DNA from 2 places in the Lactivibrio alcoholicus genome. Region 1 is predicted to be linked to the other one. Evidence: predicted binding sites of a transcription regulator. Region 1 holds the regulator's gene; the other holds the start of a gene.
What was found. The regulator HrcA, encoded in region 1, represses chaperone genes, less so after heat shock. The targets are predictions, from matches to a motif close to TTAGCACTCNNTNNNANNGAGTGCTAA.
Positions count from the first base shown of each region.

Region 2: a site for HrcA is predicted at 2,381-2,407, ahead of groES (co-chaperone GroES). Genes of this name have one in related genera too.

Region 1 is NZ_AP042471.1:423,224-439,384, reverse strand. Features, by position in the region: gene ACZ5IU_RS02205 (carbon starvation CstA family protein) at 1-1,157, shown strand, start outside; gene ACZ5IU_RS02200 (2-oxoacid:acceptor oxidoreductase subunit alpha) at 1,545-3,260, shown strand; gene ACZ5IU_RS02195 (thiamine pyrophosphate-dependent enzyme) at 3,257-4,120, shown strand; gene folK (2-amino-4-hydroxy-6-hydroxymethyldihydropteridine diphosphokinase) at 4,330-4,821, opposite strand; gene folP (dihydropteroate synthase) at 4,818-6,029, opposite strand; gene ACZ5IU_RS02180 (histidine phosphatase family protein) at 6,122-6,766, opposite strand; gene hrcA (heat-inducible transcriptional repressor HrcA) at 6,922-7,929, shown strand; gene ACZ5IU_RS02170 (nucleotide exchange factor GrpE) at 7,945-8,544, shown strand; gene dnaK (molecular chaperone DnaK) at 8,649-10,472, shown strand; gene dnaJ (molecular chaperone DnaJ) at 10,502-11,638, shown strand; gene ACZ5IU_RS02155 (50S ribosomal protein L11 methyltransferase) at 11,748-12,641, shown strand; gene mtaB (tRNA (N(6)-L-threonylcarbamoyladenosine(37)-C(2))-methylthiotransferase MtaB) at 12,619-13,935, shown strand; gene ACZ5IU_RS02145 (Hsp70 family protein) at 13,932-15,512, shown strand; gene ACZ5IU_RS02140 (J domain-containing protein) at 15,509-16,161, shown strand, end outside.
Region 2 is NZ_AP042471.1:3,049,216-3,065,376, forward strand. Features, by position in the region: gene murJ (murein biosynthesis integral membrane protein MurJ) at 1-673, shown strand, start outside; gene ACZ5IU_RS14015 (hypothetical protein) at 702-1,250, shown strand; gene tsaD (tRNA (adenosine(37)-N6)-threonylcarbamoyltransferase complex transferase subunit TsaD) at 1,247-2,302, shown strand; gene groES (co-chaperone GroES) at 2,445-2,735, shown strand; gene groL (chaperonin GroEL) at 2,774-4,405, shown strand; gene guaA (glutamine-hydrolyzing GMP synthase) at 4,516-6,048, shown strand; gene ACZ5IU_RS14040 (AI-2E family transporter) at 6,185-7,246, shown strand; gene ACZ5IU_RS14045 (sodium-translocating pyrophosphatase) at 7,386-9,389, shown strand; gene dnaG (DNA primase) at 9,471-11,198, shown strand; gene ACZ5IU_RS14055 (S4 domain-containing protein) at 11,250-11,528, shown strand; gene eno (phosphopyruvate hydratase) at 11,571-12,851, shown strand; gene ACZ5IU_RS14065 (RidA family protein) at 12,895-13,275, shown strand; gene ACZ5IU_RS14070 (redox-sensing transcriptional repressor Rex) at 13,313-13,939, shown strand; gene yajC (preprotein translocase subunit YajC) at 14,084-14,383, shown strand; gene secD (protein translocase subunit SecD) at 14,507-15,886, shown strand; gene secF (protein translocase subunit SecF) at 15,902-16,161, shown strand, end outside.

The DNA.
Region 1 (16,161 bases):
CGGCCGTCGCGTTCTCCGCGACGCTCTACATGGTCATGGCGGTCATTTTCGGCATCCTGATCTACAGATACAATACGCCTCTCTGGCTCATGACGGTCATCATGGTCCCGATCATCATCTACGCGTGCTGGTACGGCAACAACGCGGCATGGGTGAAGGCGACCTTCGGCGCGAGCATGGAAACATGGAGATGGTGGCTCGCCGGGTACATCTTCCTTGCGTCCGTCCTTCCCGTCTGGCTCCTGCTTCAGCCTCGCGACTACCTCGCGTCCTACTTCCTCTATTTCGCGGTCATCATCGGAACCGTCGGAATGCTCATGGGCAGCAAGTTCCAGGTCACTCTTCCCGCGTTCAAGGGGTATGTCGCGGGCGGCCAGTACCTGTGGCCGATGCTCTTCATCATCGTCGCCTGCGGCGCCCTTTCCGGATTCCACGCACTTGTCGGCAGCGGTACGACGTCGAAGCAGATCCGCAAGGAAAAGGACGCGACGCTCGTAGGCTACGGCTCGATGCTTCTCGAGGGCGTCGTCGCCGTCATCGCCCTCGGTACCGTCATGATCTCCGGAGCGCTCGTCAACAACGACCCCGTTTCCACCTACGGGGCCGGTTTCGGAAAGTTCGCCGAGCTTGTCGGAATCGATCCGGTCGTGGGCAAGTCGCTCGGACTTCTCGCGATCAACACGTTCCTTCTGACCTCCCTCGATACCGCGACGCGTCTCGCGCGGTATCAGATCCAGGAACTCTTCAACATGAAGGTCGACCGTTATACCGCGACGATCGTGACCGTCGCCGCTTCCATGGCGCTGCTGCTTCTCAAGACCCATGCCCCGGATGGAAAGGTAATCCCGGCGTGGGCGGCCATCTGGCCGATCTTCGGAGCGGCGAACCAGCTCGTTGGCGCCCTCGTGCTCCTTGCGATCTCCGTCTGGGTCGCGAAGGGACTCAAGAAGAGCAACACCTTCCTGATGCTTCCGATGTGGTTCATGCTCGCGACGACCGTCGCTGCCCTGTACTTCCTCGTCTCGGGCCAGCTGAAGTCGGCGACGCCGAACTACCTTCTCGTCGTGGTGGCGATTGTTCTCTTTGTCCTTGCGATCATGATGGTTCTCGAAGCGTTCGGAGCGCTCAGGCGTCCGGAAGCGGAACCCAAAAGGTAGGATTCAGGCTTTGAAACGAAAAAGCCGGAGCTATCGAGCTCCGGCTTTTTCGTTTCTCCAAAGGCCTACTGAACGCCCCCGCCGACACTGAAGGTTTTTGAACTCCAGGATTTCCCGCGCTTGAGAGGCTCTCCCCCCAGGAACTCGAGGAAATGGCTGCCGCAGTCAGGACACTTCTTGACGGGGGCGCCGTCCTCAAGTTCAAACTCAGACTTGCACTCAAGGCATCGAAACTTCCCCATACTGATTCACCTCCGTCTCGCAAAATCGTGAATGTGCCAAGTACCGGAAGAAATTATAGCAGAGTCGTTTCTTCCCCGTGCATACTTCGGGTCTGTTGTGTATATTTGCGACAGTCATTCATGACTCAATCGAAGGAGGGGCGAAATGAACAGCGATATTTCCTGTGTCATCAGCGGCGCCGCCGGACTGGGCATACAGACGGTCGAGGAGTTTCTCTGCGGCATGTTGCGTCGGGCGGGATTTCACGTCTTTGCGAGTCGCGAGTACATGTCCCGCGTTCGGGGCGGGAACAACTCCACCGAGATTCGCATCGGAACGAACGATGTTCGGGCGTTTTCAGAACGCATTGACTTTCTTTTTCCGCTCACTCCGGGAGTTCGGACGAATATCCGCCGGAGACTTGGCTCCGGGACGACAATTGTCGCGGACGCGGGCATTTTCGGGGATGAGTTCGTGGAAACCGGTGTCACGTTCGTGAATGTCCCGCTCGAGGATATGACGAAGGAACTCGGCGGGAAGGTGTACGCGAATATGGCGGTGGCGGGCATCGTTCTCGGTCTTGTCGGCATTCCGATTCAGGAGATCCTCGACGAAATCGGCCGGTTCTTCGGAGACAGGGCCGATATCGTCGGAAAGAATGCGGACGCATGTTCGAGAGGATATCGCTTCGGGGAAAAACTTCGGAACGATTCGACGCCGGTCCTCCGGAAGACCGGCGCATCTCCGGCGCATCGGATCCTGCTCGACGGTTCCGACGCCGTAGCACTCGGCGCGGTAGCCGGCGGATGTTCCTTCGTGGCCGGGTACCCGATGTCTCCGGCCACGGGAGTTCTGACGTTTCTCTCGACGCATTCGGAGCGTTTTCACGTCGTCGTGGAGCAGGTGGAAGACGAACCTTCGGCGATCAATATGGCTGTCGGGGCCGCGTATGCGGGGGCTCGCCCGCTCGTGACGACGTCGGGGGGCGGTTTCGCCCTGATGGCGGAAGGAATCAGCCTCGCAGGCATCATGGAAGCGCCGGTCGTCGTGCATCTTTCGCAACGACCCGGGCCGGCTACGGGAATGGCGACGAGGACGGAACAGGCGGATCTCGAACTGGCGCTCTATTCCGGGCATGGAGAATTTCCGCGGGCGATCTTCGCTCCCGGGTCGGTGGAAACCGCGTTCAGCCTCACGGCGAGGGCCTTCGACATCGCGGAGCGATACCAGACGCCCGTGATCGTGCTGACGGATCAATACCTGATGAATACGCTCTATGACGTCGCGATTCCGGATATGAGCCTTCTGTCGTCCGTCGGGCGGATCGAACCGACACGGCCGGAGTACAAGCGGTATGCGCCAGGTGCGGACGGAATATCGCCGAGAGGTGTTCCCGGGTACGGCGAAGGACTTGTCGGGGCGGACAGTCACGAACATGATGCCGAAGCGCATATTTCAGAGGATGTCGACGTACGTGTCGCGATGAACGCGAAACGCCTCGGAAAACTCGACGGTCTCCGGAAGGAATCGATTCCCCCGATGCTCTACGGGCCGAAGGACTACGGGACTCTGCTCGTCTGCTTCGGTTCGACGCGGGAGATCGCGCGCGAGGCGATCGATCTTCTCGGACGAAGCGACACGGCAGTCCTCTCGTTCGAACAGGTCTATCCGCTTCACGAGGCTGCCGGGGCCTTTCTCGCCGCGGCGAAGCGCGTCGTCGTCCTCGAAGGCAACGCGACGGGACAATTCCGGCGCCTGCTGCGCGCGACGTTCGGCGTCGAGGCCCGACATTCGATACTGAAGAGCGACGGATTTCAGTTTTCGGTCGAGGAAACGGTACGTCGTCTGTCCGCGATCCTTGAAGGAGGTGATGGAGCATGACGCGGGCGAATCCGTTCGATATGGACCACACGGAACTTTCCTGGTGTCCCGGATGCGGTGACTACGCCGTTCTCGACGCCCTCAAAAAGGCGCTTCTCGATCTCGGTCTCTCTCCCGGTCAGGTGGTTCTCGTCTCCGGCATAGGACAGGCCGCGAAGATGCCGCATTATCTCCGTTCGAACTTCTTCAACGGGCTTCACGGTCGGGCGCTCTGCGCGGCCACCGGAATCCGGGCGGCGAACCCCGAGCTGACGGTGATTGCCGTCGGCGGCGACGGCGATATGTACGGAGAGGGAGGAAATCACTTTACGCACACGTTGCGGCGGAATCCCGACCTGACGGTGCTCGTGTGCAACAACATGGTGTACGGCCTGACGAAGGGACAGGCGTCACCGACGAGCCCGCGGGGATTCGTGACTCCCATGCAGCGCAGGGGGGTCCGCGCAGAGCCGTTCAATCCGCTCGCCGCCGCGCTGGTCCAGGGAGCGACGTTCGTCGCGCGGGCGTTCGCGGGCAATATCGATCACATGGCGGGCGTGATCGGAAGGGCCATTCTCCACAAGGGCGTGTCACTGGTCGATATCTTTCAGCCCTGCGTCACGTTCAACAAAATAAACACATACGCATGGTTCCGCGAGAACACCTATTTTCTCGACGCGGACCGGGACGCGGGGAACTTCGATGAAGCGCTCCGTCTGGCGCTGTCACGAACGCCGTATCCTCTCGGCATCCTGTACGAGGTGGAAGGGGCCGAAACCTTCGAATCCGGACTCGGCGCCTATGCGGACGATTCCCGCCCGCTCTTCATGAGAGAGCCGGACCGCGACGCGGTCCGGGCGTATCTGGAGGGGTTGCTGTAATCTACGGAACGCTCCGCACAGCCGAAACGAAGATCGAAAAGACGGAAATCCCGCCCTCCTCTGAGGGCGGGATTTCCGTCTCAATCGCGAGGCGCCACGGCCGCCAGAAGCTCAGCGAAACCCACGGAGCATCGCGATCCGTGACACTGTGCCTGCGACAAAGGATGATCGGCTCGTCCGGGCATTCTTCCAGCGGGGACGGAGACGGATTACAGAGACGTAATCCGTCTTATGGAAGGATCGGAATCCCGTACCGCCTCGGACAGACGACCGACGGATAGCCCGGACTCGGGGTGGATCCATTCCGGACAGATCTGGGCGAGGGGCGTGAGGACGAATGCCCGTTCCGTCATTCTCGGATGGGGGATCTCGAGGTCCGGTTCATGGACGACCATGGAATCGACCAGAAGAATGTCGAGGTCGATCGGTCGCGGACCCATCGGCACCTCGCGTGTCCGCCCGAGCTCCGACTCGATCCTGAGCATCTCGTCGAGGAGGCGGCGCGGGGACATGTCGGTCGAGACGACGATGCACGCGTTGAGGAAGCGTTTCTGGTTTTCCACTCCGACGGGTTTCGTTTCGAATACGTCGCTTCGAGCCGTGACGTTCACGCCGCGGTTCTCGAGAAGATGAACCGCCTGGCGAATGTTGTTCAGACGGTCTCCCATATTGCTGCCCAGGGCTATTGCGACACGTATCATAAAGACGCCTCCTGAATTTTGCCGATCATCGCCAGAATGGCGGCGTTTTCGCGGATGTCGTGGACACGGAGGATCGAAACGCCCCGCATCGCGCAGTATGCCGTGACTGCCAGAGTCCCGGAAAGGCGGTCTTCCGGAGCGTCGCTTTTCAGGGTCTTTGCGATGAAGCCCTTTCGCGAATGTCCGACGCACAAAGGAAGACCGAAACGGGTAAAGGCTTCGATCCAGCGGAGAATTCCGACGTTGTCCTCGAGGCGCTTGCCGAAACCGATTCCCGGATCGAGAATGATCCGGTCGCGCGGGACTCCCGCGTGTTCGAGCTCCGCGAGTTTTTGCTCGAAAAAAAGAAGCATATCATCAAGAAGATTGTCATAGTACGGTGCGTTCTGCATTGTCGCCGGAGTTCCCCTGATGTGGGACAGAACGTAGGGAACCCCGGACCTCGCGACGGCTCCGAGCATTTCCGGATCGAGTCCGTACGCGGAAATGTCGTTGACGATATCCGCCCCCTCGCGTATCGCCTCGCGCACGACGATTCCCTTGTAAGTGTCGACCGAGAGCACGGCATCGGGGAACGCGGCCCGGATTGCGCGAAGCGGCGGCAGGAGACGGCGCAGTTCTTCCCCGGCGTCCGCCGGATCTGACCCGGGACGTGTCGACTCCGCCCCGATATCGATGATCGCGGCTCCCCGGGCAAGCATATCGCGTGTCCGTTCGACGGCGGTCTCTTCCGATACCCTGCTTTCGGGGTGAAAGGAATCGGGGGTGACATTCACGATTCCCATGAGGACAGGCGTCTGTCCAAGTTCGAGACGGCGGTTTCCAGGAAGTCGCAGTGTCCAGCCACGCTTCCCGCGACCGGCGAAAGCATCCGAGAGCGATGTCCGGATCTCGTCGAGTCCCCAGCACTGAAGGTGCTTCAGCTTTTCGAGGAGCGAGGCGATCTGCCCCTCGCTTCCGAAAAGGAGGACGTCGCTCCGTTCGACCGTCGCGTTGATGACGCCGCGATTGACGACAGCATCCCCTCCACGGGAGAGAATCTCCTGTTTGATGAAGGCCGCAGCCCTGAAATCGGCCCCGGGAACGTAGAAAAAGAGCGTGCCGGCTTTGGGGAGAAAAAACATGGCCGACCTGGGATCGGCTCCGATGGTACGGATCATTCTCGACAGATCGTCTGCGGAATCAAGTCGGATCGAAAAAACCGGCACGATAGTCCCTTCCTCTGTTGTCGATTGATGGACGAAGATTGCACAACGTTAATGATCATACGGCCTCGTGCGGGAACGGTCAAGAAAAACGCTCACATCCATTCCGTTTCAAAGGAATCGAGGTGAGATGTGTCGTTGAGCCCATGCATCATGAACCCCCGCTGATCCTCGTGAATGACGACGCTGATGCTCGCGGTATCCATGTGGATCTTCCAGAAATAGGGTGTCGGAATTCCCAGCATTCCGGCGATGAGCGGCTTGAGAACGGTCCGGTGGGAGACGATCGCGATCCTGTTCCCGCGATGGGCGGAAACGAGCTCCCGGACGAAGTCGAGCGAACGACGCATGACGTCGTCGAGCGTCTCGCCTCCGGGGACCTCCAGGGTCTCCGGGTTGCGCATCCAGAGGCTCCATAGTTCGGGGTATTCCCTGGCGATTTCATCTTTCTTCCGGTTTTCCCATTCCCCGAGACTCATGTTGTTCAACGCCTCGTCGGAAACGAGCGGGACCGAGCACGACGCCGCGATCGCTTCGGCCGTCGACATCGCCCGAAGGAGAGGGCTCGTACAGACGACCGAGGGGTGCAGGCGCGTCATGGCGCGGGCGCACGCTTGCGCTTGTCCGGTTCCCCGTTCGTTCAGGGGAAAATCCACGCGCCCTCTGAACCGTCCCTCGACGTTACCCGCGCATTCTCCGTGTCGTATCAGGAAAAGGGTCGTACGCTCGCTGCGATGCATGAAAAAGCTCCTTTCCGCGGGGGTGGCCCCACTCGAACGTTCGCTATCTGACCAGTATTGACAATGATCCGAATGCTTGCTACTCTACCTGTGCCATTCAATTGTGCTGGCACTCATCGATGTCGAGTGCTACTACAGCAAGGGAGGTGGAGCGAATGCTTACCGAACGGCAACTCGAAATCGTCCTTGCGGTTGTATATGAGTATATCCGATCGGGGGAACCGGCGGGTTCCCGCACGATCTCGAAAAAATACCTGCGGGGGTGCAGCCCCGCGACGATCAGGAACGAGATGTCGGATCTCGAGGAACTCGGTTTTTTCTCCCAGCTCCACATGTCCTCGGGACGCCTGCCGACGTCGCGCGCGTACAGGGTGTACGTCGATTCCATCATGCAGCGGAAGCGACAGGACGTATCAGAGGCTGACATCCTGAAGGGAGATATCCGGAGTCAGGAGGTCGGAATCGAATCGCTGCTCTCGCACGTGACGCAGCTTCTCGGGCGCGTGACGAACTACGTCGGTGTCGCCGCCGTGTCGTCGCTCGAGAACACTGAAATCCAGAAGGTGAACTTCATCCCGCTCGGCGGCAGCACGGCGCTTCTCCTCATCGTCCTGAAGGGAGGGCTCGTGCATCACACGAACGTTTCGTTCCCGTGCGACATGCGGCCGGATACGCTCGACGAACTCGCCCGCAGGATCAATTCGGTGGCGCTCGGGCGTCCGTGGAGTCAGGTCAGGACGATCCTTCACGACTACGTCGTCGAAGGGCTCGAACACTACTCGGAGCTGTGCCGTTCGACGATCGCCCAGATGGACACGTCGCTGCGGGAACACAATTACCGCGTGTTCATCGGCGGCGCGAAGAATATCCTGTCATTGCCCGACTTTCAGGATATCGCGAAGCTTCAGGCGGTTCTCTCGCTCCTCGAAGAAGAAAAGGCCCTCGCGGACATGGTGGAGAAGTGTGCCGTCTCCGGGACGATGAGCGTCACCATCGGCGAGGAGAATCAGGAGGAACTCAGGGAATGTTCGATGGTTCTCGTTCCTGCCGTTACATCGGGACAGAGAACCGTTCTCGGCCTTCTCGGACCTTTGAGGATGGATTACGAACGTTCGATTTCCATCCTTGAATCCGTGGCGGAGAGCCTCGAAGAATCCCTCTAAGGAGGAAAGAGATATATGGAAGATCCGAAGAAAGAATGTCAGGCCTGCGAATTGCCGGAAACGGCGGATGACGCCGAATCCAGGGCGCCGAACGATGTCGCCTGCGACAGGGAGGCGTGCGATTTGGAGACGGCGTCTCTCCACGAGGAGATCGAGACGCTGAAGCGCGAGAAGGAAGAATTCCGTTCCGTCGCGCTCGAGGCGAAGGCCGATCTCTACAACTACAGGAACCGGGTCGAGCGCGAGCGCGAAAAACTTCGGCGTTCCATCGCGGCCGACAGGGCGGCTGCGTTCCTTCCGGTCCTCGACAATCTGGACAGAGTGTTGCAGGTCCCCGGAGACGCGGATGTCGCGTCCGTTCTCAAGGGGGTCTCTATGGTCCGCGAGCAGTTCGTGTCCGTAATTCTCGATATGGGGATCACCCGGATCGAGACAGTCGGCAGACCGTTTGACCCCGTTCGTCACGAGGCTGTTTCGACGGAATCAGTTCAGCAGGAAGACCGTGACGGAATCATACTCGAGGAATATCTCGCCGGGTATGCCTCAGAGGACAGGGTTCTACGCCCGGCCCGCGTCCGTGTCGGAACCTACGTGAAGCCGCAGGATCCCTCGTAAAGCCGCAGGATCTCTCGTAGCTTTCATTCCCGGAGCGTTACGCTCCGGGCTTTTGCAGGAAACATAACGGAATCCGTATCCGAAAACGATGAGGTGAACGTGAAATGCCGAAAGTTGTGGGAATAGACCTTGGAACGACAAACAGCTGTATCGCGGTTCAGGAAGGGGATAACGTCACGATCATCCCCAACACGGAAGGAATGCGGACGACGCCGTCCGTCGTCGCCTTCACGAAAGAAGGAGAACGTCTCGTCGGACAGCTCGCGAAACGCCAGGCGATCGTGAATCCGGACCGGACGATCATATCGATCAAACGGGATATGGGAACCGACCGGACCGTGAACATAGACGGAAAGAAGCACACGCCCCAGGAAATCTCCTCGATGATCCTCCAGAAGCTCAAGAGGGACGCGGAGGACTATCTCGGCGAACCCGTCAAGCAGGCCGTCATCACGGTGCCTGCGTATTTCACGGATGCGCAGCGCCAGGCGACGAAAGACGCAGGAACCATCGCGGGACTCGAGGTCCTCCGCATCATCAACGAACCGACCGCGGCATGCCTCGCGTATGGCGAGAACAAGCAGGGGGAGCACAAGATTCTCGTATTCGACCTCGGCGGCGGGACGTTCGACGTCTCGATCCTCGACGTCGGCGAAGGCGTCTTCGAAGTCCTCGCGACTTCCGGAGACAACAGGCTCGGCGGAGACGACTGGGACGCCAGGATCGTGAACTGGATCGTCACCGAATTCCGGAAGAGCGAAGGGATCGACCTCGCGAACGACAAGATGGCCATGCAGCGCCTGCGGGAAGCTGCGGAAAAGGCCAAGGTCGAGCTCTCTTCGATGCCCGAGACGGCGATCTCCCTTCCGTTCATCACCGCGAACGCGTCCGGACCCAAACACCTCGAACTGTCGCTCTCCCGGGCGAAGTTCGAGGAGATGACGAACGACCTTCTCGAGCGCGTCGTCACGCCCACGAAGCGGGCACTCGAGGACTCCGGACTTTCGTCCTCGGAAGTCGACAAGGTCCTTCTCGTCGGAGGCTCGACGCGAATGCCGATGGTCCAGCGGAAGATCCGGGAGCTCATGGGCAAGGAACCGACGAAAGGCATCAACCCCGACGAATGCGTCGCGGCGGGGGCGGCGATCCAGGGAGCGATCCTGACCGGGCAGCACAAGGACATCGTTCTCGTCGACGTGACGCCACTCTCGCTGGGTCTCGAAACGCTCGGCGGGGTCTTCACGAAGATTATCGAACGGAACACGGCGATTCCGGTCTCCAAGAGTCAGGTCTTCACGACCGCCGGCAACAGCCAGACCCAGGTCGAGATCAAGGTCCTCCAGGGAGAGCGCGCGATGGCTTCGGACAACGTCAAACTCGGCGACTTCTCGCTCGACGGAATTCCGCCGGCGCCGCGCGGCGTTCCCCAGATCGAGGTGACCTTCAACATCGACGTCAACGGGATTCTCAACGTCACGGCGAAGGATAAGGGAACCGGAAAGGCGCAGCATATCACGATCCAGTCGTCGCACCTTTCCAAGGAAGAGATCGAACGCATGAAAAACTCGGCCGAGGAAAACGAGGAGAGTGACCGGAAGAAACGGGAGCTTGCCGAGACCCGCAACGAGGCGGATTCCCTCATTTTCGCCGTCGAGAAGCTTCAGTCGGATCTCGGCGACAAGATGAGCTCGGAGGAGAAAGGGCGTCTCAATTCGCTTGCCGACGATGTCCGGAATGCGCTGAAGGACGACGACGTCCCGAAGGTCAAGGAAGCCTGCGAGAAACTCAGCAAGGAGATGCAGGAGTTCTCGACGCGCCTCTACGCGTCGGCGCAACAGGGACAGTCCGACGCCTCCGGAACCGGCGAGGCGAAAAACACCCAGAATGCGGGAGCGGAAACGGTCGACGCGGAGTTCAGCGACCAGTGATCGGCGAAACGGCGAAGAGGTGAGGTCGAGTGCCCGGCGCACGAGACGACTACTATGAGATTCTGGGGGTTCCCCGGGACGCGTCGGCGACGGACATAAAGAAGGCCTACCGGCAGCTTGTCCGAAAATACCATCCCGACGCGAACCCCGGAAACAGGGATGCCGAGGAACACTTCAAAAGGGTGAACGAGGCCTACGAAGTTCTCGGAGATGCTCAGAAACGGGCGCAGTACGACCAGTTCGGAACGGTTGGGGACATGTCCGGAGGGGGGAGCCCGTTCGAAGGATTCGGAGGAATGGGAGATCTCTTCGGCGATCTGTTCGAGAGTGTCTTCAGCGGCGGGACGGGACGGCGGAGGGCCAGCCCCAATGCCCCCCGTCAGGGAGACGACCTCGAACTCCGGCTGTCGGTGACGCTCGAGGAAGCCGCGACCGGAACGAAAAAAGCGGTTGAGATCCCGCGATGGGAAACGTGCGAGACCTGCCGCGGGAGTGGCGCCGCGCCGGGGACGAAGGCCGAAACGTGCGAGACCTGCCGCGGTTCGGGGCAGGTGGAGACGCGGCAGCAGACGCCGTTCGGCCAGTTCGTATCCGTCAATACCTGTCCGAGGTGCGGCGGAACCGGAAAATTCATTCGGACACCCTGTCCCGATTGCAGCGGACAGGGGAGAACGCGAAAGCGAAAATCCGTCGATGTGCGGATTCCCGCAGGCGTGGACACGGGAACGCGACTCCGGATTTCGGGCGAAGGAGAGGCCGGGATCAACGGCGGACCTGCGGGCGACCTGTATCTCGTCGTCGAGGTTGCGGAACATCGCGATTTCAAGCGGGACGGCGCGGATCTCCATTGCAGGCTGACCGTCACGTTCCCGCAGGTTGCGCTCGGATGTACCGTTCCGGTCCGGACGTTGACCGGTGAGTCGGAAACCCTTGAGATTCCGGCGGGGACGCAGCCCGGCAAGGTCTTCAGGATCAGGGGGAAGGGGATGCCCCGGCTCCGGGGGGCGCGGGGAACCGGCGATCTTTTCGTCCACACGGTTGTGGACGTTCCGACGAAACTGACGGACAAGCAGCGGGCGCTCCTCGAGGCGCTCGCGAAGGAGATGAACGTCGAAGTCGCCGATCAGGGACTCTTCGCGAAGTTCAAGACCCTCTTCGGGGGATGATGAACCCTCTGTGGTACAATGAACGGCAAACGAGCGGAGACGGGGAGGCGATAGCCTCCCCGTTCGTCTCTCCGGAACGGATCGAAGTGAGGATGGAGGAGGGAACATCGTGACACAGGAGAATTTCTGGTGGTATATCACCGTGGGCGCTCCGAAGGAGCGCGAGGACTTTCTCGCGTCTCTCGCGGACCTTTCGGGGTGCATTGGTGCGGAGATGTCCGAATCCGCGTCCTCGACGGAGTCGGAGGTCCGCTCCCGGTTCTATTTCGTCTGTTCCAGTCCCCTGGAACACTGGAACAAAGTTGTAACGGACCTGCTGCTTCCGTGGTCCGAGATGCGGATCGTCGACATGGGCCGCGTGGAGAACAGGGAGTGGCATACGAAGTGGAAGGACGCCTTTCCCCCGAAACCGGTCGGCTCGAAGCTGATCGTGATGGCACCCTGGCACGACGTCGAAGCGTCGGAGGGGCGCATCCCCGTACGCATCGATCCGGGGTCGGCGTTCGGCACGGGGTATCACGAGAGCACGCAGATCGTTCTCGAGCTTCTCGAAGATCTCGTTTCCGAAGGCGCGAGAGTCGCCGACATCGGTACTGGATCGGGAATCCTCTTTATCTCCGCGCTGCTTCTCGGGGCCGCTTCCGCGACCGTCAGGGACCTCGATCCGGCGGTCCTCGATGAGGTGCGGAAGAATATGCGCTTCAACGGTACGGATCCGGCGGCCGTCGATCTCGCCGTCGGAAATCTCCTCGACGGACTGACCGGTCAGTTCGACATCCTTACCGCGAACATCCTCATGGAACCGCTTCTCGACATGGTGCCCCGCGTTCGTGACGTCCTTTCCGCGCGGGGTGTGGCGATCTTCTCGGGGCTCCTCGCGAAGGAACGCGACCGTTTCCTCGACGCTCTTCACGCAGCGGGGCTCTCCGAGGAACGAGAACTCTTCTCCGGGGAGTGGTGGGGAGTCTCCGCGCGAATTCATGGAGCACCGTCTCGAGGGTAGGCGCGTCCGCATCGTCACGCTCGGATGCCGGACGAATCTTTCCGAAGGCGAATCACTCGCTTCCGCCGTCGAAGCGGATGGAGCGCGGCTCGTGGACGATGCTTCCTGGGACGCGGCGGTACTCGTCTCCTGTTCCGTGACGGCCGAGGCCGACCGGAAGTGCCGCCAGGTTGTCCGGCGCCTTCGGAGGGAGCGGCCGGACGGCATTGTCGTCGCGTGCGGATGCTGGGCGCAGGCGATCGACGAGGGACGGGCCGCCGAACTCGGCGTCGATATCGTCGTCGGAAACCGCCGGAAGGGAGAAATCCCTGGGCTCCTCGCCGGCTGCCTTCCCGGCCGCCCTTTCCGGCCCGTGACGCTCCGCGGCGACGTCCGCAACGACCGTCACTGGGACGACCTCCCGCTTCGCGCCCCCTCGCTTCACACACGCGCTTTCCTGAAGGTCCAGGACGGATGTGACCACTTCTGTTCGTACTGCGTCATTCCGTATCTCCGGGGACGTTCAGTCAGTCGTCCGCTCGCCGGCGTGATCGAAGACGTTCGTTCGGTCGTCGCGGCGGGCTGCCGGGAGATCGTCCTGTCGGGAATTCACCTCGGGGATTACCGGGACGTGGATGGAACCCGCCTGGGGGGCCTCGTGTCTCGTGTCGCGTCGCTCGAAGGGGTGAAGCGCATCCGATTCGGATCCCTCGAGCCCTTCTCGCTCGACGAAACGTTGCTGAGCGTCCTGGCCGCCACGGAGACGTTCTGCAGGCACCTGCACCTGCCCCTGCAGAGCGGAGACGACCGGGTCCTCGCGCGTATGCGGCGCGGACATACGGCCGGGGCCTTCCTGAAACTCGTCGGGCGCGTGCGGAACATGCTCGGCGAGGATATCCATATCAGCACGGATGTTCTCGTCGGCTTTCCCGGAGAGACCGACGAGGCATTCGACAACACCCTCCGCGTCCTTGACGAGGCTGGAATCGCGAGAACGCATGTCTTTCCTTTTTCGCCCCGTGCCGGAACCCCGGCCGCCGCATTCTCCGACAGGGTTCCGGAAGGGACGGTCGCGTCCCGCGTGTCGATCGTGCGGGGGCGTTCGGAGGAACGCCTCGCGGCGTATGCGCGTCGTTTCGTGGGACGAATCGTTCCTATCCTCGCCGAACGGAGCGACGGAACGTCGGTCGAGGGGCTGACGCCGGAATATCTCCGCGTCGAGGCGTCAGGAACCGCGCGTTCCGGGAGCATCGTGCCGGTGCTCGTCACGGGGACCGGCGACGAGATCGTCCGGGGAGAGGTGTTTCTGCCGTGACGCGGCCGGGAGTTCCTGAAGTCTTTTCCGGCGAAACGCTCGGAATCGATCTCGGGACGCGGTACGCGCTCACGGCACTCCTCCGCGACGGAAAGCCCGTCATTCTCCCGAACCGGTGGGGGGCGATGCGGACGCCCTCCGTTGTCGCGTGGACGCCGGGCGGATTTCTGGCCGGGGAGGAGGCCCTCCGGATGGAGATCCGCGATCCCGCCCACGTCTGGTGGGATCTGAAACGACAGATCGGGAGTCCGTGGAAGGCCCGTTGCGGCGTTCGCGCGAGGACGGCCGAGGAACTTCTCGTCCCGATGCTCGTGCTGCTCCGCGAGGACGCCGAGGCGTGGCTCGGCGCGTTCATCACGAACTGCGTCCTTACGGTTCCCGCGTATTTCAGTTTTTCGGAACGTTCCGCGATCGCCCGGAGCGCCCGGAGCGCCGGTTTTTCCTCCGTCAGGATCATCAACGAACCGACGGCCGCGGCGCTCGCGTTCGGACGTCAGGGACGGTTTCTCGTGCTCGACTTCGGTGCCGGAACCGCGGACATCTCGGTGGTCGAGAGCGAGAACGGCGTATGGCAGGTACTGGAGAGCACCGGAAGAAGCGATGTCGGAGGGCGCGATTTCGATGAGCTCCTCGCGTCGTGGCTCGCCAGGGGAATCGGGGTTTCGGATGAGGATTCGCCGTTCCGGCGCATGCTGCTTTCCGAGGCGGAGCGTCTCAAGATCGCGCTTTCCGACTACGAACGGTGCGAATGGGTTCCGTTCGGGGAGGTGGAAGGAAAGGATCCGGTCGTGGTTTCGAGGAACGTCTTCGAACACCTTGTCAGAGACCGGATTTCTGTCGTAGTGGACGACGTGCGCCGCCTCTGGGATCGCCACAGGCCGGAGAAACTTCTCTTCGTGGGCGGGAGCAGCCGGATTCCGCTGCTCCGCAGAATGCTCGAGGATCGTATTGCCCGCCCCGAAAGGCTTTCCGTGTGCCCGGACGAGGCGGTCGTCTTCGGGGCCGCGCTCTCGACGGCGTCGGGCGAAAAACTCCTGATCGACGTTCTTTCGCAGAGCCTCGGGATTATCGCGGCGGACGAAAAGCCCGTGGCTGTCATGGAGAAGGGGACTCCGCTCCCCGCGACGGCGAGGAGGGAGTTTTCGAGCGTCGGTTCGGGCCCGGTGACGTTGCGGATCGCCCAGGGGGACCCCGGATCGCCCTCCCGGTGGAAGATCATCGGAATCCACACCCTCCGCGACCTGACGAGGGGAGAATCCGTGGGGCTCGAGTTTCGCGTCGACGGAAGCGGATTGCTTCGGATTGATATAATACGTGCCGACGGAACGGTCCTTCACATCCCGTCCGTCGAGATCGGCGAGGGGGCGACGCCGGAAGAGCGGGGCAGGATGCCTGAGCTGAAGGAGCTCGAAACGAGGATCGCGTCGATTTCGCCGAAGCTGGTCCCTTCGCAGCGGACCAGGATCGAGGCGCTTGCGCGTACGGTCTATTCGATGCGCGACGGAGAGGGATTCGCCGAGGCGGTCTCTCTTCTCGATACGATGATCACAGAAATGGAGAGGGCTCTGGGCGCATGAGCGCAGCATTCGATATCGTCGAGAATCTCGAAATACTCGGTCTTGTTCCTGGGTCGACCATGAAGGACATACGGTCGGCATTCCGTCGCCTTGCGCTGACGTGCCACCCGGATATCGCCGGTCCCCAGTCCGAAAAGGCGTTCGAACGCATCACGGGGGCCTACATGCTTCTCAGGAACCTTTCCCCTGAGCTCCTCCTCAACCCTCCCGCTCCCGACGAAAAACGGAAGAAGAGCCGTTCCGGTTCACCGTTCGCCAGGGAACGCGGAGGACAGACGCGGCGAAAGACCTCGCGGGCGGAGGGTACGGAAACGACGGCGAATGAGGACGAGCACATCCGCGATCTTCGGCTCGAGAAGGCGCTTCTCGACGCCGAACTCGGGATGGCGCGGCTGCGCCGGCACCTGGAGACGAAGGAGGAAGAGTCAGAGATCGGACGCCTGACGCTTCGATTCACGAGTTCGCATCCCTCGGTCCGTCTGCTCGCCGTAACGGCTTCCGCCCGCTGGATCGCTTTTCCGCTCCTTCAGGGCGCTTTGGAAGACATGCTGCGTCGTTTTTCCCCCGACAGGGAGATGCTGCTTCTCGTTTCGGACCTTTCGAGCGACAGAGACCTGCAGTCCCGGCTCGCGGCGGCGATCGCGTCGAG
Region 2 (16,161 bases), 910 kb from region 1:
CTCGCGACCGGACGAATTCAGGGAAATTCTGCGCGACTCGATTCGTTTCGCGCTTTTTATTGTTTTCCCGGTTACGGTAGGATTGGTACTCGTATCCGACGAGATGGTCCACCTGCTGTTCTTTCGTGGCGCTTTCTCGGTGTGGGCATGGCACGCGACGGCATCTTCCCTCGCACTGTATTCCGTCGGACTTCCCGGCATGGCGTGCACGACCGTCGTGATGCGCGGGCTGTACGCTAAAGGGCTTCCGGGAGAGGCCCTTCGCGTGACTCTGATCAGCGTCGTGGGCAATCTCGTGATGAGCTTCCTGCTGGTCCGCTTCTTCTCGTTCGAGGGGCTCGCGTTTGCGACGTCGGCGGCGTTCATTCTCTCCGGCGCAGCCGGGATTTTCTTTCTTTCCTCATCCGTCGGAGGGGCGATCGGAATCTTTCGTTTGGGGTGGACGTCGAGGATTGTCTGCGTTCTTGGATTCATGGCAACGTCCATCCTGATTCTCAAAAGATGGATCCCTTATCCGCTCGACGGGAACAGTCTTGCGAGAGCGTCCTGGCTTCTCGGGATCATGATCGCCGGAGCGATCGTGTACGGAGGGCTGACGTCCCTTCTCGGGTTTCAGGAGTGGCAATGGATTCGTCGCGCTCTCGAGAGAAAGCGATCAAAAGAGATTCGCTGAGAAAACAGCGGAAGGAGATGATTTTTCAATGGCAATGACGAGAAAACTAACATTTTGTACGGTGTTCATAGCGTTGATGGTGCCATGTTTCGGCGTCGCTCTGGCGAATGACGTCGAGGCGATGCTCTCGCAGAGAACGACGTCGCTCTGGATAGAAGGCGACAGGCTCGGCGACATGGTCATCGGGGCCCGGACCCTGATGGAATTCATATACGTCGACAGCGCGCTCTCACGGGTCGCCGCGGAAAACGGTCCGGACGTCCCGGACTGGTTGAACTGGCATGCCCATCATTTCGGCACGAAAGCGACGAAGAAGAGGGTTCTTCTGATCGTTCGTTTCGAAGCACGGAAACGATGGGATCTCGATCCGACCAGGATCCGCATTAACGACAGGAACGTCGTTGCGGAGGATATCCTTTCCCCAAAGGATCTCATTCCGACGGGAGAACTCCCACCCGGCTCGGCTGGATCCTTCGCGATCGGAATTCCCGTTGCCGCGTTTGCGGGAAAGGACGGCGTTTCCGTTGCTTACGGAGAATACTCGACGAATCTCCTCATACCGGGAACGAGGAAATGACGCCCTTTCTGACGCTGGGTATCGAAACGAGTTGCGACGATACCGGTGTTGCACTGCTTGAAGGCGAACGCCTGGTCCGCTCGGAGCGCCTCTCGAGCCAAATAACGACGCACGCGCCGTTCGGGGGAGTCGTCCCGGAATATGCGTCCCGCATGCATCTCGAAGCGACGATTCCTCTCGTCTGCGATGTTCTCGCCGAAGGCGGCGTTACGGATCCGCGAAGAGAGCTCTCCCTGATTTCCGTAACGGCCGGGCCGGGACTCATGGGGTCATTGCTCGTTGGAGTCATGGCGGCAAAGGGACTATCGGCTGGTTGGGGAACACCGATTCTCGGCGTCAACCATCTCGAAGGACACATATTCGCGAATGTCGTAACTTTTCCGGACCTGCATCCTCCGTTTCTCTGTCTGATCGTATCGGGCGGGCACACTGAAATCGTTCGCGTGAGGGATTACGGCGACTACGCCGTGATTGCGAGAACGCGGGATGATGCCGCCGGCGAGACCTACGACAAGGTGGCGAAACTCCTGAATCTCGGGTATCCGGGAGGGCCCGTCGTCGATCGACTCGCCGCATCGGGAGATTGCGACCGCTTCCCGTTCCCGGTTCCCCTCAAGCACGATCCAGTTCTCGCGCTCAGCTTCAGCGGGCTCAAAACCGCGGTTCTCTGGGCTCTCAGAGACTACGAGGGAAGAGAAAGCGAGATCCCGGTCGCGGATGTGTGTGCGTCTTTCCAAAAGGCCGCGATTGATGCGATCGTCTCAAAGGTCGATCTTGCAGTGCAGGAAACGGGAATACGGTCGGTCTGTCTCGCGGGCGGCGTCGCGGCCAATTCGGCGTTGCGCGCGGCCGTTTCCGGCAGCCGGCGCTTCTCAGCCTGGTATCCTCCGCTGAACAGGTGTACCGATAATGCCGTCATGATCGCCGCCGCAGGATACAATGCGTTCCGCCGCGGGAGTCGCTCATCATGGGAATTAAGTGCCGATCCCTCGTGGGAGCTCCCTTTTGAAGAACTGAATATAATAAAGGAAAAGCATGAAAAAACAAGATGACTCGCCATAACTAGCAATAATTCGTCGAGAACCGCCTTGAAGATGCGAACTCCTGAAGGTAGTATCTATCGCGTTCGATTAGCACTCCTTGTTACTGAGTGCTAACACATTTCGCAAAAACGTCTTGCAGGAGGGATTGTAGATGCATCTGAAGCCGCTTGGAGACAGAATCGTCGTCAAAGTCGTCAGCAAAGAGGAACGGACCAAGGGAGGAATTGTTCTTCCCGACACCGCGAAGGAGAAGCCGCAGGAAGGCGAAGTTATGTCCGTGGGCACCGGCAAGGTCCTTGAGAACGGCCAGAAGCTTCCGCTTGAGGTCAAGGTCGGCGATCGCATCATTTTCAGCAAATATGCCGGAACCGAAGTCAAGATCGACGGCGAAGAATACGTCATTTTCAGTGAACGCGACGTCCTTGCCGTTATCGAGAAGTAGCACACCAGACTCTGGAATCTTTCAAGGAGGGTATTCACATGGCAAAAATGCTTTCTTTCGGTGAAGAAGCCCGTCGCGCGATGCTTCGGGGAATCGATAAAGTTGCCGATACCGTCGGCGTCACACTTGGCCCCAAGGGGCGCAATGTCGTGCTCGAGAAGAAGTTCGGATCTCCGACGATCACCAATGACGGCGTGACCATCGCCAAGGAGATCGATCTCGAGGATCCGTACGAGAATACGGGCGCGCAGCTTTTGAAGGAAGTCGCCTCCAAGACGAACGATATCGCCGGTGACGGAACCACGACCGCAACGGTTCTCGCCCGTTCGATCATCCGTGAGGGAATGAAGAACGTCGCCGCCGGGGCGAACGGAATGCTCATGCGCCAGGGGATCGAGCGCGCCATCGATATTTGCGTCGACGAACTCAAAAAGAAAGCCATTTCCGTCAAGAACCGCGACAAGATCGCCCAGGTCGCCTCGATTTCCGCGAATGACAAGGCCGTAGGTCAGCTGATCGCCGAGGCCATGGCGAAAGTCGGCGAGGATGGAGTCATCACGGTCGAGGACAGCCAGACCGTCGGAACGACGCTTGAGATGGTCGAGGGGCTTCAGTTCGACAAAGGGTACATCAGCCCCTATATGGTTACGGATCCCGAGAAGATGGAAGCCGCGCTCGACGATGCCTACATTCTTATCCATGACGGAAAGATCAGCAATATCAAGGATCTCCTTCCGACGCTCGAGAAGGTCGTTCAGACAGGGAAGCCTCTTCTGATCATCGCCGAGGATGTCGAAGGTGAAGCCCTCGCGACGCTTGTCGTGAACAAGCTGCGTGGCGTCATGCAGGTTGCGGCCGTGAAAGCTCCGGGATTCGGCGACAGACGGAAGGCCATGCTTGCGGACATCGCTATCGTCACAGGCGGCCAGGTCATCAGCGAAGAAGTCGGAATCAAGCTCGACAGCGTCGATCTCTCAATGCTCGGACGGGCGAAGAAGATCCGCATCAAGAAGGAAGAGACGACGATCGTCGAAGGTGCCGGCAACAAGGACGAAATCAAGAAGCGCGCCGCTCAGATCAAGAAGGAGATCGAAGACTCCACGTCCGACTACGACAAGGAAAAGCTCCAGGAACGTCTTGCGAAGCTCGTCGGCGGTGTGGCGGTTATCCAGGTCGGTTCCGCGACCGAGACGGAGCAGAAGGAACTCAAGCACCGTATCGAAGACGCGCTGAACGCGACGCGCGCCGCGGTAGAGGAAGGAATCGTCGCTGGCGGTGGAGTGGCCCTTCTTGCCTGTTACGAGCCGCTCGAGAATTATGCCGCCACGATCGAGGGCGACATGAAGACGGGTGCGCAGATAGTCCTGAAGTCACTGACCGCTCCGCTTCACCTGATCGCCGATAACGCTGGCTTCCAGGGTGACGTCGTTGTCGAGAAGGTAAAGAGCCTGAAGAGCGGATTCGGGTTGCAGGCCGTGACCGGCGAGTATGTCGATATGATCGATGCCGGAATCATCGACCCCGTGAAGGTGACGCGCAGCGCTCTCCAGAACGCCGGTTCGATTGCCGCGATGGTTCTCACGACGGAAGCCATCGTTGCCGACAAACCGGAAAAGAAGGAGCCCGCGATGCCCAAGGGTGGCATGGGCGGCATGGAAGACATGTACTAGAATCAGGCAATCTGAAAAGCCCCCGCGAAAGTGCGGGGGCTTTTTTTGTTCGATCGGTTTTCTGCTATGATACGTTACGGATCCAGAAATGACGATACGGAGGAGATCCCGTGGAAAACATAATAATTCTCGATTGCGGGTCGCAGTTTACGCAACTTATTGCGCGACGGGTCCGAGAACTGGGAGTTCACAGCGAGATACTGCCGTGGGACGCCGAGGAAGGTCGTATCCGTGCGGGAAATCCTGTGGGGGTGATTATTTCAGGAGGGCCGCAGAGCGTGACGGAGCCTGACGCGCCGGATATCGACGACGTCGTCTTTTCACTGGACGTTCCCGTCCTCGGCATCTGTTACGGGATGCAGCTCATGACCCGGAAGTTCGATGGCCGCGTTTCGTCCGGTGCATCCAGGGAATACGGACGGATGCGAATCGGAAGGAGGCCGCGACCGTCGCATCTTCTCGATGGACTTCCCGATTCATTCGAGGTCTGGATGAGCCACGGAGACCATGTCGATCGAATTCCGGAGGGATTCGAGCTCCTGGCGGAAACGGAAGGACAGGTACCTGCGGTTATGGTGGATGAGGGGCGTGCTCTGTACGGCCTTCAATTTCATCCTGAGGTTGCCCATACGCAGCACGGGAACGACATCCTGTCGAATTTTCTGTTCCGTATCTGCGGATGCAAGGGAGACTGGGATCTCGGAGACTGGGTCGACAGAATGGTGCGGGAGATTTCTCAAACGGTGGGAGACGGCCGCGTTCTTTGCGCATTATCGGGAGGAGTGGACTCGACGGTCGCTGCCGTTCTAACATCGAAGGCCGTAGGCGACCGCCTGAGCTGCGTCTTCGTCGACAACGGCCTTCTCCGTCTGGACGAAGCCGCCTCCGTTCTCAACGGATATTCGAAACTCGATCTGAACGTCAGGTCTGTCGACGCTTCCGAACGCTTCCTGTCCGCGCTCAGAGGCGTTTCCGATCCCGAACGGAAACGGAAGATCATTGGCGAGACGTTCATTCGCGTTTTCGAGGCAGAGGCATCCTCGGTGCAGGATGCGCAATGGCTGCTTCAGGGGACGCTGTATCCCGATATCATCGAGAGCGGGCATAAGGGGAAGAGCGCTTCCGTAATCAAGAGTCACCACAATGTCGGTGGATTACCTGAGAACATGAGGTTCGAGGTTCTCGAACCTCTCCGCGATCTGTTCAAGGACGAAGTCCGGAAGATCGGGGCCTTACTCGGAATTCCGTCATCCATTCTTACGAGAAAACCCTTCCCGGGGCCCGGACTCGCGGTCCGGTGTCTCGGAGATGTAACGCGGGAGCGACTGGATGCCCTGAGAAAAGCGGATGCGATCTGTACCGATGAACTGTCCCTCTGGGAAGGCTATGCGTCGGTGTGGCAGGCATTCTGTGTCCTCTTGCCGGTTCGCACCGTTGGGGTCATGGGAGATTCGCGAACCTATTCCGAAGCCGCGGTCGTACGGGCAGTTGAATCGTCAGACGGAATGACTGCGGATTGGGTCCGGATTCCGTACGATATTCTCGATCGTATCGCCCGCCGGATATGCAACGAGGTCCCGGATATCAACCGGGTCGCACTCGATATCACGAGTAAACCGCCTGCAACGATCGAATGGGAATGACGGTTCGTTCCGCACGGTTCGGATGAAGCTGTAGCGGAATGCAGGAAAGGAGCGTGATTGTTTGCACAGTGAAAGTACTCGGGATGACAGAAAGATTCGCGGGTGGTTTATTCCGTTTTTTCTGACGTTTCTCCTTTTGGGGGCTCTTTCGTATTCCGTAACTCGGAATCTTCTTCAGCCGCTTGCGTGGTCCGCACTTTTGTCATTTTTCGTTCTGCCGGTATACAGATTCCTGAACAATCGGCTTCTCAGGGGACGGTATCCCAGCGTCGCCGCCACGATCACGAGTACTCTCGCCTTTGCGCTCGTCCTGATACCAGCCGTCATCATCGGCGTCGTTGCCGCGCGCGAGGGGATCCGCTTCTACGGTAGGATCGCGGACATTCTCGGGTCGATGACGCCGGGATCCACCTCCTATATTTCCGTCTTTGTTCCCGATGTGATTCTCGCGAAGGTTCAGCCGCTCCTCGACCAGTACCCCTACCTCAAAAACATGGTCGAACAGGTCGGAACGTGGGTTACATCCACGATCGCCGAAACGTCGAAATCCTTTCTCGGAAATGCGTTCAGTATCGTATACAATCTTGTCGTCATCATGGTCGCCTCGTTTTTCATGATACGTGATGGACATCTGATCGTCGATTACCTTATGGATATCATGCCGCTTCCTCTGAGAGAACGCGAGGCTTTTCTCTTCCGAACGAAGCAGATCCTTCAGGGCGTCGTATTCGGAGTCGTCCTCACCGCCGGCATTCAGGGAACTCTCGGAGGAATGGGATGGTGGTACGTGGGGTTGCCATCTCCGGTTCTCTTCGGAGCGATGATGGCGTTTATGGCCTTGATCCCCCTTGTAGGAACCCCTTCGGTATGGCTTCCCGGATCTCTGTACCTCCTGTATTCGGGCAATATGAAAGGGTGTATCGTCCTTCTTCTGTGGGGTGTGTGTGTCGTCAGCATGGTGGATAATTTTATCCGCCCTATTTTCATCTCCGAGGGTGGAAACGTGCATGTTCTCATCGTGTTCGTCGGAGCGCTCGGAGGCCTTGCCGCATGGGGATTTCTCGGAATTTTCCTCGGCCCTTTGAGTATCAGTATGTTCGTCTTTATTCTCGATAGTTACAGAAGAATGTGGAAGACCTACGTGGGGGAGAAAACCCCGGAGAGAGAGGCCGTTTCCACAAAAGAACGCAGAACGTGATCCTGGAAAAGCGGGGTGGTTGCGTATCGGTTGTTTTTGTGGAGGGAAATAACTATAATTGTTCCCGTTGTGTATTCTTCAGGCCCGCCCGAAAGGCAGGCAGTCTTGTTGTGAGTTTTCTTCCGGGGAGGTTTCATTGATGGGTGTGTTCGTTATCCTGCTTACCGTAGTTACGGGTATCCTGGCGCTGGCGTATGCGTTCAAGACGTACCAGAAAATCATGAGCTTCAATGTCGAAAACGATCGGATCGTCGAGCTTTCGGATATTATCCACAGAGGGGCAATGGCTTTTTTGTTTCGTGAGTATAAGTGGCTTTTCCCGTTTGTCATCGTCGTTGCCGGATTGCTCGGATGGCAGGTCGGTGTCGCTTCCGCCGTTTGTTTTGTCTTGGGAGCTCTCTGCAGCGCCGCTTCCGGTTTCTTCGGAATGATCGTCGCGACGCGGGCGAACGGAAGGACTTCATTTGCGGCGATAACGGGCGTCAATGAGGCGTTGGGGATTGCCTTCGGCGGTGGCAGTGTCATGGGGATGTCCGTCGTCGGAATAGGCGTTATCGGAATCGCGGTTTGTTACATGATCTTTCAGGATGCGAACATTATCACGAGCTTCGGCATGGGAGCCAGTTCGATAGCGCTCTTCGCCCGCGTCGGAGGTGGGATCTACACGAAAGCGGCCGACGTCGGCGCGGATCTCGTCGGCAAGGTCGAGGCCGGAATCCCGGAAGACGACCCGCGGAATCCCGCCGTCATCGCCGACAATGTCGGTGACAACGTCGGTGATATCGCTGGAATGGGCGCCGACCTTTTTGAATCCTACGTGAATTCGATCATTGCTGCAATGGCGGTCGGTATTTCCGTGTATGGCGGCCGCGGAGTCGTGTATCCGCTGATGATCGCAGCGGTCGGCATCGTTGCGGCTCTGCTCGGAACCATGTTCGTCAAGGTCGATGGATCCGGCAACAAACATCTTCAGCCGTACATCGAGAAGCTGAACCGAGGCGATCCTGCTGCGGCACTTCGGAACGGGACGTTCATCACCGGCGGCATCCTGATTGTCGTCTCTCTCGTGATTACGAAGGCGATGCTCGGCGATCTCAACATCTTCTGGGCGGTTGTATCCGGCGTTGTCGCGGGTGTCCTCATCGGCTTCGTCACAGAGATTTACACGTCGGGCGACTACGGGTCCGTCAAGCATATCGCACAGGCGTCCGAGACGGGACCGGCCACGGTGATCCTGTCCGGATTAGCGGTCGGCATGAAGTCGACGGTCATACCGGTATTCCTCGTGTGTGCGTCGATTCTCATCAGTTTCAAGTTCGGCGGACTGTACGGCATTGCGTGCGCGGCGGTCGGAATGCTCTCGATTACCGGTATGGCGCTGAGCGTTGACGCCTACGGCCCCATCGCGGACAACGCGGGCGGAATCTCCGAAATGAGCCACCTTCCGCCTGAAGTCCGAAAGATCACCGATAAGCTTGATTCCATCGGAAATACGACGGCAGCTATGGGGAAGGGACTTGCGATCGGATCTGCCGCCCTGACGGCGCTCGCTCTTTTTGTCGCGTTTGCCCATTCGGTCAAACTGACATCGATCGACCTTCAGGATCCGAAGGTCATGGCGGGGCTCTTCATCGGAGGTATGTTGCCGTTCCTTTTCAGTGCGCTTTCCATCGAAGCGGTCGGCCAGGCGGCGCAGGCGATGATCGACGAGGTCAGACGGCAGTTCCGCGAAATTCCTGGGATCATGGAGGGAACCGCACGGCCGGAATACGAGCGATGCGTCGATATTTCGACGGCTGCAGCCCTTAAGAAGATGGTGATTCCGGGACTCCTTGCGGTCGTTTCTCCTGTTCTGGTCGGATATCTTCTTGGCGCTCAGGCACTCGGCGGACTCCTTGGCGGTTCGATCGTGACGGGAGTCATGCTCGCGATTTTCATGGCGAACTCGGGCGGCGCCTGGGATAACGCCAAAAAGTACATCGAAGAAGGGCATCACGGCGGAAAGAAAACACCGCAACATGCCGCGGCTGTCGTCGGCGACACCGTTGGCGATCCCTTCAAGGACACGGCCGGTCCGAGTCTGAACATCCTCATCAAACTCATGTCCGTTATCGCTCTGGTATTGGCGCCTCTCTTCATATAGAAATCGAATACACAAAGACCCGTTTGGCGGGGGGAGGGACGGAGGTCCCTCCCCCCGCTCTTCATCGAAATGGGAGGGCTTATGTCCGATTCAGTGCAACGCGTCAAGGAACGTCTCGATATCGTCGAGGTCATCGGGGAATATGTCCGACTCCGGAAGGCAGGGAAGAACTACCAGGGGCTGTGTCCCTTTCATTCCGAAAAAACGCCTTCCTTCTCGGTATCCCAGGAGAGGCAGACCTATCATTGCTTCGGATGCAACAGAGGGGGGGATGTAATCAGTTTCGTCATGGAGATTGAGGGACTCGATTTCCCATCGACGCTGGAGATGCTTGCGGAAAGAGTCGGAGTCGAACTCCCGAAGCATGAAAAGAGAGAGACGCGTACACTGACGGATGTCATGGAAGCGACGTTGCGCTGGTTTCGCGACCGTCTCAGGGATCGCGAGGGAGAGGTCGCTCGTGCATATCTGAAACGACGGAATTTCGCGTCTCCGGAAATCCTCGATCGGTTTTCCATAGGATGGGCCCCATCATCCTGGGATGGGCTCTGGAGTTTCCTGCAGAAAAACGGAGTGTCCTCGAAGGATGCAACTGATTGCGGTCTTGTAATGCAGGGGAAGCACGGTGTATACGATCGTTTCCGCGGACGAATCATCTTCCCGATCAGAGATGGCTCCGGGAGGCTCGTGGCGTTCGGCGGACGCATCATCGACGGAGAGGGCGCGAAGTACATCAACAGTCCCGAAGGGGTTTTGTACAGCAAGAGGAAGACGCTCTATCTCCTCAACGATGCCAAGCAGTCGATCCGGGAGAAGAAACGTACCATTCTTGTCGAAGGGTACATGGACGCTCTTCGTCTCCAGACGTGTGGGTATTCCGAGGCGGTCGCCTCACTCGGAACGTCACTGACCGAAGAACAGGCGGAACAGCTTCATCGCCTTGCCGACCGGTGCCTCATCTGTTATGACGCCGATGCGGCGGGACAGGAAGCGACGATCCGGGGCATGTATATTCTCCGGAAGGCAGGACTTTCGGTTTCCGTTGTCAGGATCCCCCTCGGCAAGGACCCCGACGAACTCCTCCAGACTCCGGATGGCCTCTCTCTATTTGATGCGGCCGTGCAGAACGCACTCCCTCTTGTTTCATACCACATAGCGATGCGTCGGGGAGAACTCGACTCTCCGGAGACGAGGAAACGGGCGACGGACGATATTATTGAGACGTTGAGATCGCTTGGACCTGTGGATGCTGAATGTCACATCGCAGAGGCCGCGAAGGCTCTGGGAGTTTTTCCGCACGTTCTCAGGTCGCTTCTCGCCGCTTCTGTGCCGGGCCGAAAAGAATCGGAAACGGACGCAATGATGGCGAAGGGAAAGAGTTCCGGTCCGAAAAAGACGGAGGCGTATCCGCACATGGAGGCCGCGCTCTGCTACATGCTCTGGCGAGACGCAGCGAGACGGCGTGACTGCGATCCCGGCCGACTGTTGGGACTCCTGTCACATGAAACGGTGCGCAATGTCGCGGAGGCGATTCTTTCGGGGTCATCTCCACAGGATCTCGAATCCCAGTGGCTTTCGATGGGCGAGAAAGTACCTCTGAACGTTCTTGCGCTCGGAGGAGAGGCTTCGGAAGCATTCGGCGGTTGTGACGGATGGAATATCCTGCTTGCCGAACTTGGGCGCCTTCGCGATAAAAGGGAGTATGAACTCCTCCGGGAGTCAATGCAACGCGGCGTTGCAACAGCGGACGGAATTAAACGTTTCGGCGAACTCGGTGCCGCTCTCAAGCGAACGGGAAGGAGCAATTGAAATGAGAAGCGATGTTTTGCTATACTCTTCCGGGTTTGTGTCTCTCTGAACATGATACGAATTGATCTGTTTCTGAAGCTATCCCGTCTCGTCAAAAGACGGACGATTGCGCAGGAAATGGTGGAAATCGGAGCGGTCAGGATCAACGAGCGCTCCATAAAAGCGGCTTCTCCTGTTCAGAGGGGAGATATCGTCGATGTTGCCTATGCAACGCGTCTCGTACGTATCCGCGTTCTTGAGGATGACGAGCCGCGGCTCAGAAGAGCCGGGATCATCGCTTTTGAAGTTATCGAGGAACGGAAAGTCGATCCGGCGACGCGGCCGTGGTAGGAACGATTGTTTTCCGCAGGGCGGAGAGAAGGGAGGAAGTTGATGAGTTCTATTATCGGCGTTCATGGTCGGGAAATACTTGATTCCAGGGGAAACCCGACCGTAGAAGTCGAAGTCTGGACTGAGGATGGTGTTCTCGGGCGAGCGTCCGTTCCTTCCGGGGCGTCGACGGGATCTTTCGAGGCAATCGAGCTTCGCGACGGTGGAACGAGATATTGTGGCAAGGGAGTCGTTGAAGCGCTTTCCTCCGTCAACGATACGATAGCCCCTGAGATTGTCGGCATGGACCCTTCTTCACAGGAAGAAATCGACATGGCGATGATCGATCTCGATGGTACTGCGAACAAGTCAAGATTGGGAGCCAACTCCATTCTCGGCGTTTCGCTGGCATGTGCCCGCGCGGCTGCCGTCGAGCAGGATGTTCCGCTCTGGTCCTATATCGGTGGTCTGGGGCCCTTCGTTCTTCCGACGCCTCTCATGAATATCGTGAACGGCGGGGCGCACGCCGATAACACGCTCGATATTCAGGAGTTCATGATTGTCCCCGCAGGCGCTCCGGATTTTCCCGAGGGATTGCGGACGGCAGTTGAGATCTATCATACCCTCAAGGGGATTTTGAAGAGAAGGGGACTGAGTACCGGTGTCGGAGACGAGGGAGGCTTCGCCCCGAACCTCGCGACGAATCGTGAAGCACTTTCACTGATCGTGGAGGCGATATCGAAGGCCGGGTATGAACCCGGCAGGGATGTTTTTCTCGCTCTCGACGTAGCGGCGTCCGGGCTCTACGGTAGCGGCGTCTACACATTCGAAGGAGAGGCGCGGAGATTTTCCCCTGAAGAACTCGTCTCCTACTATGAAGATCTGGTTCACGAATTCCCGATAGTTTCCATCGAAGACGGAATGTCGGAAGAAGATTGGGATGGATGGTCACTTCTTACGGGACGTCTCGGAAAGAAGATCCAAATAATTGGAGACGATCTGTTCGTTACCAACCCCGATCGTCTTTCTCGTGGAGTTCGCGAAGAAATTGCGAACTCGATTCTCATCAAGCTCAATCAGATCGGAACGTTGACGGAAACATTGCGTGTCATCGACATGGCTGTCCGGAACGGATATTCTCCAGTTATTTCACATCGTTCCGGCGAAACGGATGATTCATTCATAAGCGACCTTGCGGTCGCCACGGCTGCCGGACAGATAAAGACCGGCGCTCCGGCACGAATCGATCGGGTCGCGAAATACAATCAGTTGTTGCGTATTCATGAAGAACTGGGCGAAAAGAGCGTTTATGCCGGAACCTCACGCATCCGCTGTGCGCTCTGACACTGTCTTTTTTGCCGAAAATATCCTGATGGAGGTGTTTTGAATGAAGCGTATCGTCGCAACAAAATCCGCCCCCGCCGCCGTTGGCCCGTACAGTCAGGCGATCGTCGCCGGTGATTTTGTTTTCTGTTCGGGGCAGATTCCCATCGATCCGGAAACCGGCACGATGGTTGCCGGAGGATTCGCCGAACAGACGGATCAGGTGTTGAAAAATGTCAGTGCTCTCCTGGCATCCGAAGGACTTTCACTCCGGAATGTCGTCAAGGCTACCGTATTTGCGACGGACATGGGAGCATTCCCTGTCGTAAACGAGGTTTACGCGCGTTTCTTCACGTCAGAGCCGCCCTCGCGCTCATTCGTTCAGGTTGGAGCCCTGCCGAAAGGAGCACTTGTGGAGATCGAGGTCATTGCGTATAAGGGGTAATGAAGGCGGGCGTATTCTGGGACGGAGGGCGGAAAGCATGAGAATTGCCGAGCCGACGGTGGAGCGTCTTGTACAGTACCATCGTCTGCTGGAACAACTCTCCTCTGAGGGAAGAAAAGTCGTTTCCTCGCAAGAGATCGGTCAGATGTTATCGCTCAAGGCAAGTCAGGTCCGGAAGGATCTGTCGTACTTCGGCGAAATCGGAAAACGAGGCGTCGGATACCACGTCGATCGCCTGTTTGAACATGTGAGTGAAATTCTCGCATCCCCGAAGAAGTGGCCGATCGCGCTCGTCGGAGTCGGGAGATTGGGCGAGGCGTTGCTCGGACATCGGGCTTTCAGGAGCGAGAAGTTTGACATTCAGGCACTCTTTGATATCGCTCCGGAGAAGATTGGAACGAAAATCATGGGAATCCCCTGCTACCACATGGATTCCGCGGCGGACGTTATCCGGAAGCTGAGTATCCAGGTAATCATCCTGACGGTTCCCTCCTCTGTTGCGCAGTCGTGTGTGGACAATCTGACATCGGTCGGCGGTGTACGCGGAATACTGAATTTCTCTCCCGTTTCTATCGTAACCCCACCCGACGTTCTCGTTTACAGTGTGGATATCTCCGTCGAACTTGAAAAGCTTCTCTTTTACCTCAAGGATTGCGAAGAGTGACCCTTTCCCCGGGTGGATGGTACAATAAAGCGCCAAATATTGCGGACGGCAGCATATCGATAGAGGAGGCGTGTGTCTTTGAATCAGCAGCAATGCGGACAAATGGCTGGAGGTCAGGGAGGAGCGCAGGGGGGCATTCTGGGAATGCTGTTCCCTTTGGCTCTTTTCGTTCTCATCTTCTACTTCTTCATTATCCGCCCGCAGAAGAAGCGGCAACGGCAGCATGACGAGCTTCTCGCGTCCATGACGCGCGGTGATCAGGTAGTAACTGCGGGAGGTTTCTTCGGAGTCATACGGGAAGTCAAGGACGACAGTTTCATCATCGAGATTTCCGATGGCGTCAAGGTCCGGATCCTCAAGAGCTCCGTATCGAGCAAGCGTTCGACGGAGGCGCCGAAATCATCGGGAAACGAACCCGCGAAAGAAGAAACTCCTGAGAAATAAGCTCTTTGCAATTTAGAGGATCTGACAGATATAGCGGCGTCGGGCGTCCGCTATATCTGTTTTCCTTATTGTATTGTTATGTGCGTCCATTCTATATGCAGTTCTCGTGAGGAGGAATTTGGGATGCTGAGAAAAGACCGATGGCGGCTAGGAATCGTTTTTTTCGTAGTCGTGGCCGCCCTCGTCGCAGTTTTTCCCGTCAACGGGAGAATCAAGCTCGGTCTTGACCTGAAAGGCGGAGCGCATATCGTTCTCCAGGCGAAAGGTACTCCGGAAAACCCGGTGAATGAGGACAGCCTGGCGCGTTTGCTCGCTGTGCTCCGAAACAGAATCGACCAGTATGGCGTCGCGGAGCCCGTCATCCAGCGACAGGGGCGAGACCGTGTAATCATCGATCTCCCGGGTGTTCAGGATCCTGAAGCGGCGCTCGAGCTGATCGGAAAGACAGCTCTTCTCGAGTTCCGCAAGGTTCTCGAAGCGACTCAACCGGTCCCGCCCGGACCACAGCGCAAGAATTACGGAAGCGACGACGAATTCAATCAGGCGAAGAAGCGTTGGGATGCCGCGAAAGCGGACATCGACGCGCAACGCGATTCTCTGAAAAAAAAGGCGAATCCGTTCGAGGGGATCATCGTCGCTTCGGATGCAGACGGAAGAGCGTTTCTCCTCGGCAAGGCCCTTGTCAGCGGGAAGCATCTGAAAGATGCGAAAACTTCCTATGACAATATCGGACGTCCGGTCGTCACTCTCGCATTCAACTCCGAAGGGGCGGATCTCTTCGACAAGGCGACTGCAGATAACGTCGGAAAGCAGATCGCGATCGTTCTCGACGGTCTGGTCGTTTCGGCGCCGGTTGTTCAGGAGCGAATCAGCGGAGGGAACGCTCAGATTTCCGGCAGATTTTCTGTACCCGAGGCTCAGCGCCTTGCCATCATGCTTCGAGCTGGCGCACTTCCGGTATCTGTCGAAGTCATCGAGAACCGCTCGGTCGGTCCGAGTCTGGGAGCCGATTCGATCCGTTCGGGGCTCCGCGCCGGACTTCTCGGTGCAGTGCTCGTGTTTCTCTTTATGCTCCTGTACTATCGCTTCCTTGGGCTCGCGGCCGACTGCGCGCTTGCCGTCGCCGTCCTTTTACTGTTTGCGGGAATGATTGCGGTCAAGGGAACGCTGACAATGCCCGGAATCGCGGGTATTGTTCTGACGATCGGCATGGCGGTGGACGGTAACGTACTCATCTACGAACGGATGAAGGAAGAACTTAGAGCCGGAAAGACGCGCCTCGCCGCGATCGATGCCGGATTCAAGAAAGCCTTGACGACGATTCTCGATTCGAACATAACAACCCTGATTGCGGCTGCGGTTCTCTATTACTTCGGCAGCGGTCCGGTCCGCGGCTTTGCCGTGACACTCAGCATCGGTATCGTTTCGAGCGTTTTCTGTAACGTCGTGGTGACGCGGGCACTGCTCCAAGTCTTCTCCGGCGTACGGACGCAGCGGTCCTGAAGAGGGGGAGAGGACATGAAAACGACACGTTTCGATTTCATGGGGAAACGGCGTCTCGCGCTGACGATCAGCGCGGTTTGTATCTTGGCGAGCCTGATCTTTCTTATGGTTCGCGGTTTGAATCTCGGGATCGACTTCACCGGGGGAAACCTCGTTCAGGTGGAATTCGAGAAGGATGTATCCGTTGCAGACGTTCGGAACGCACTTGCGAAGACGAATCAGGCGAACTCGGTCATTCAAGCCTACAGCTCCAAAGGCGTCATCATAAGGATTGT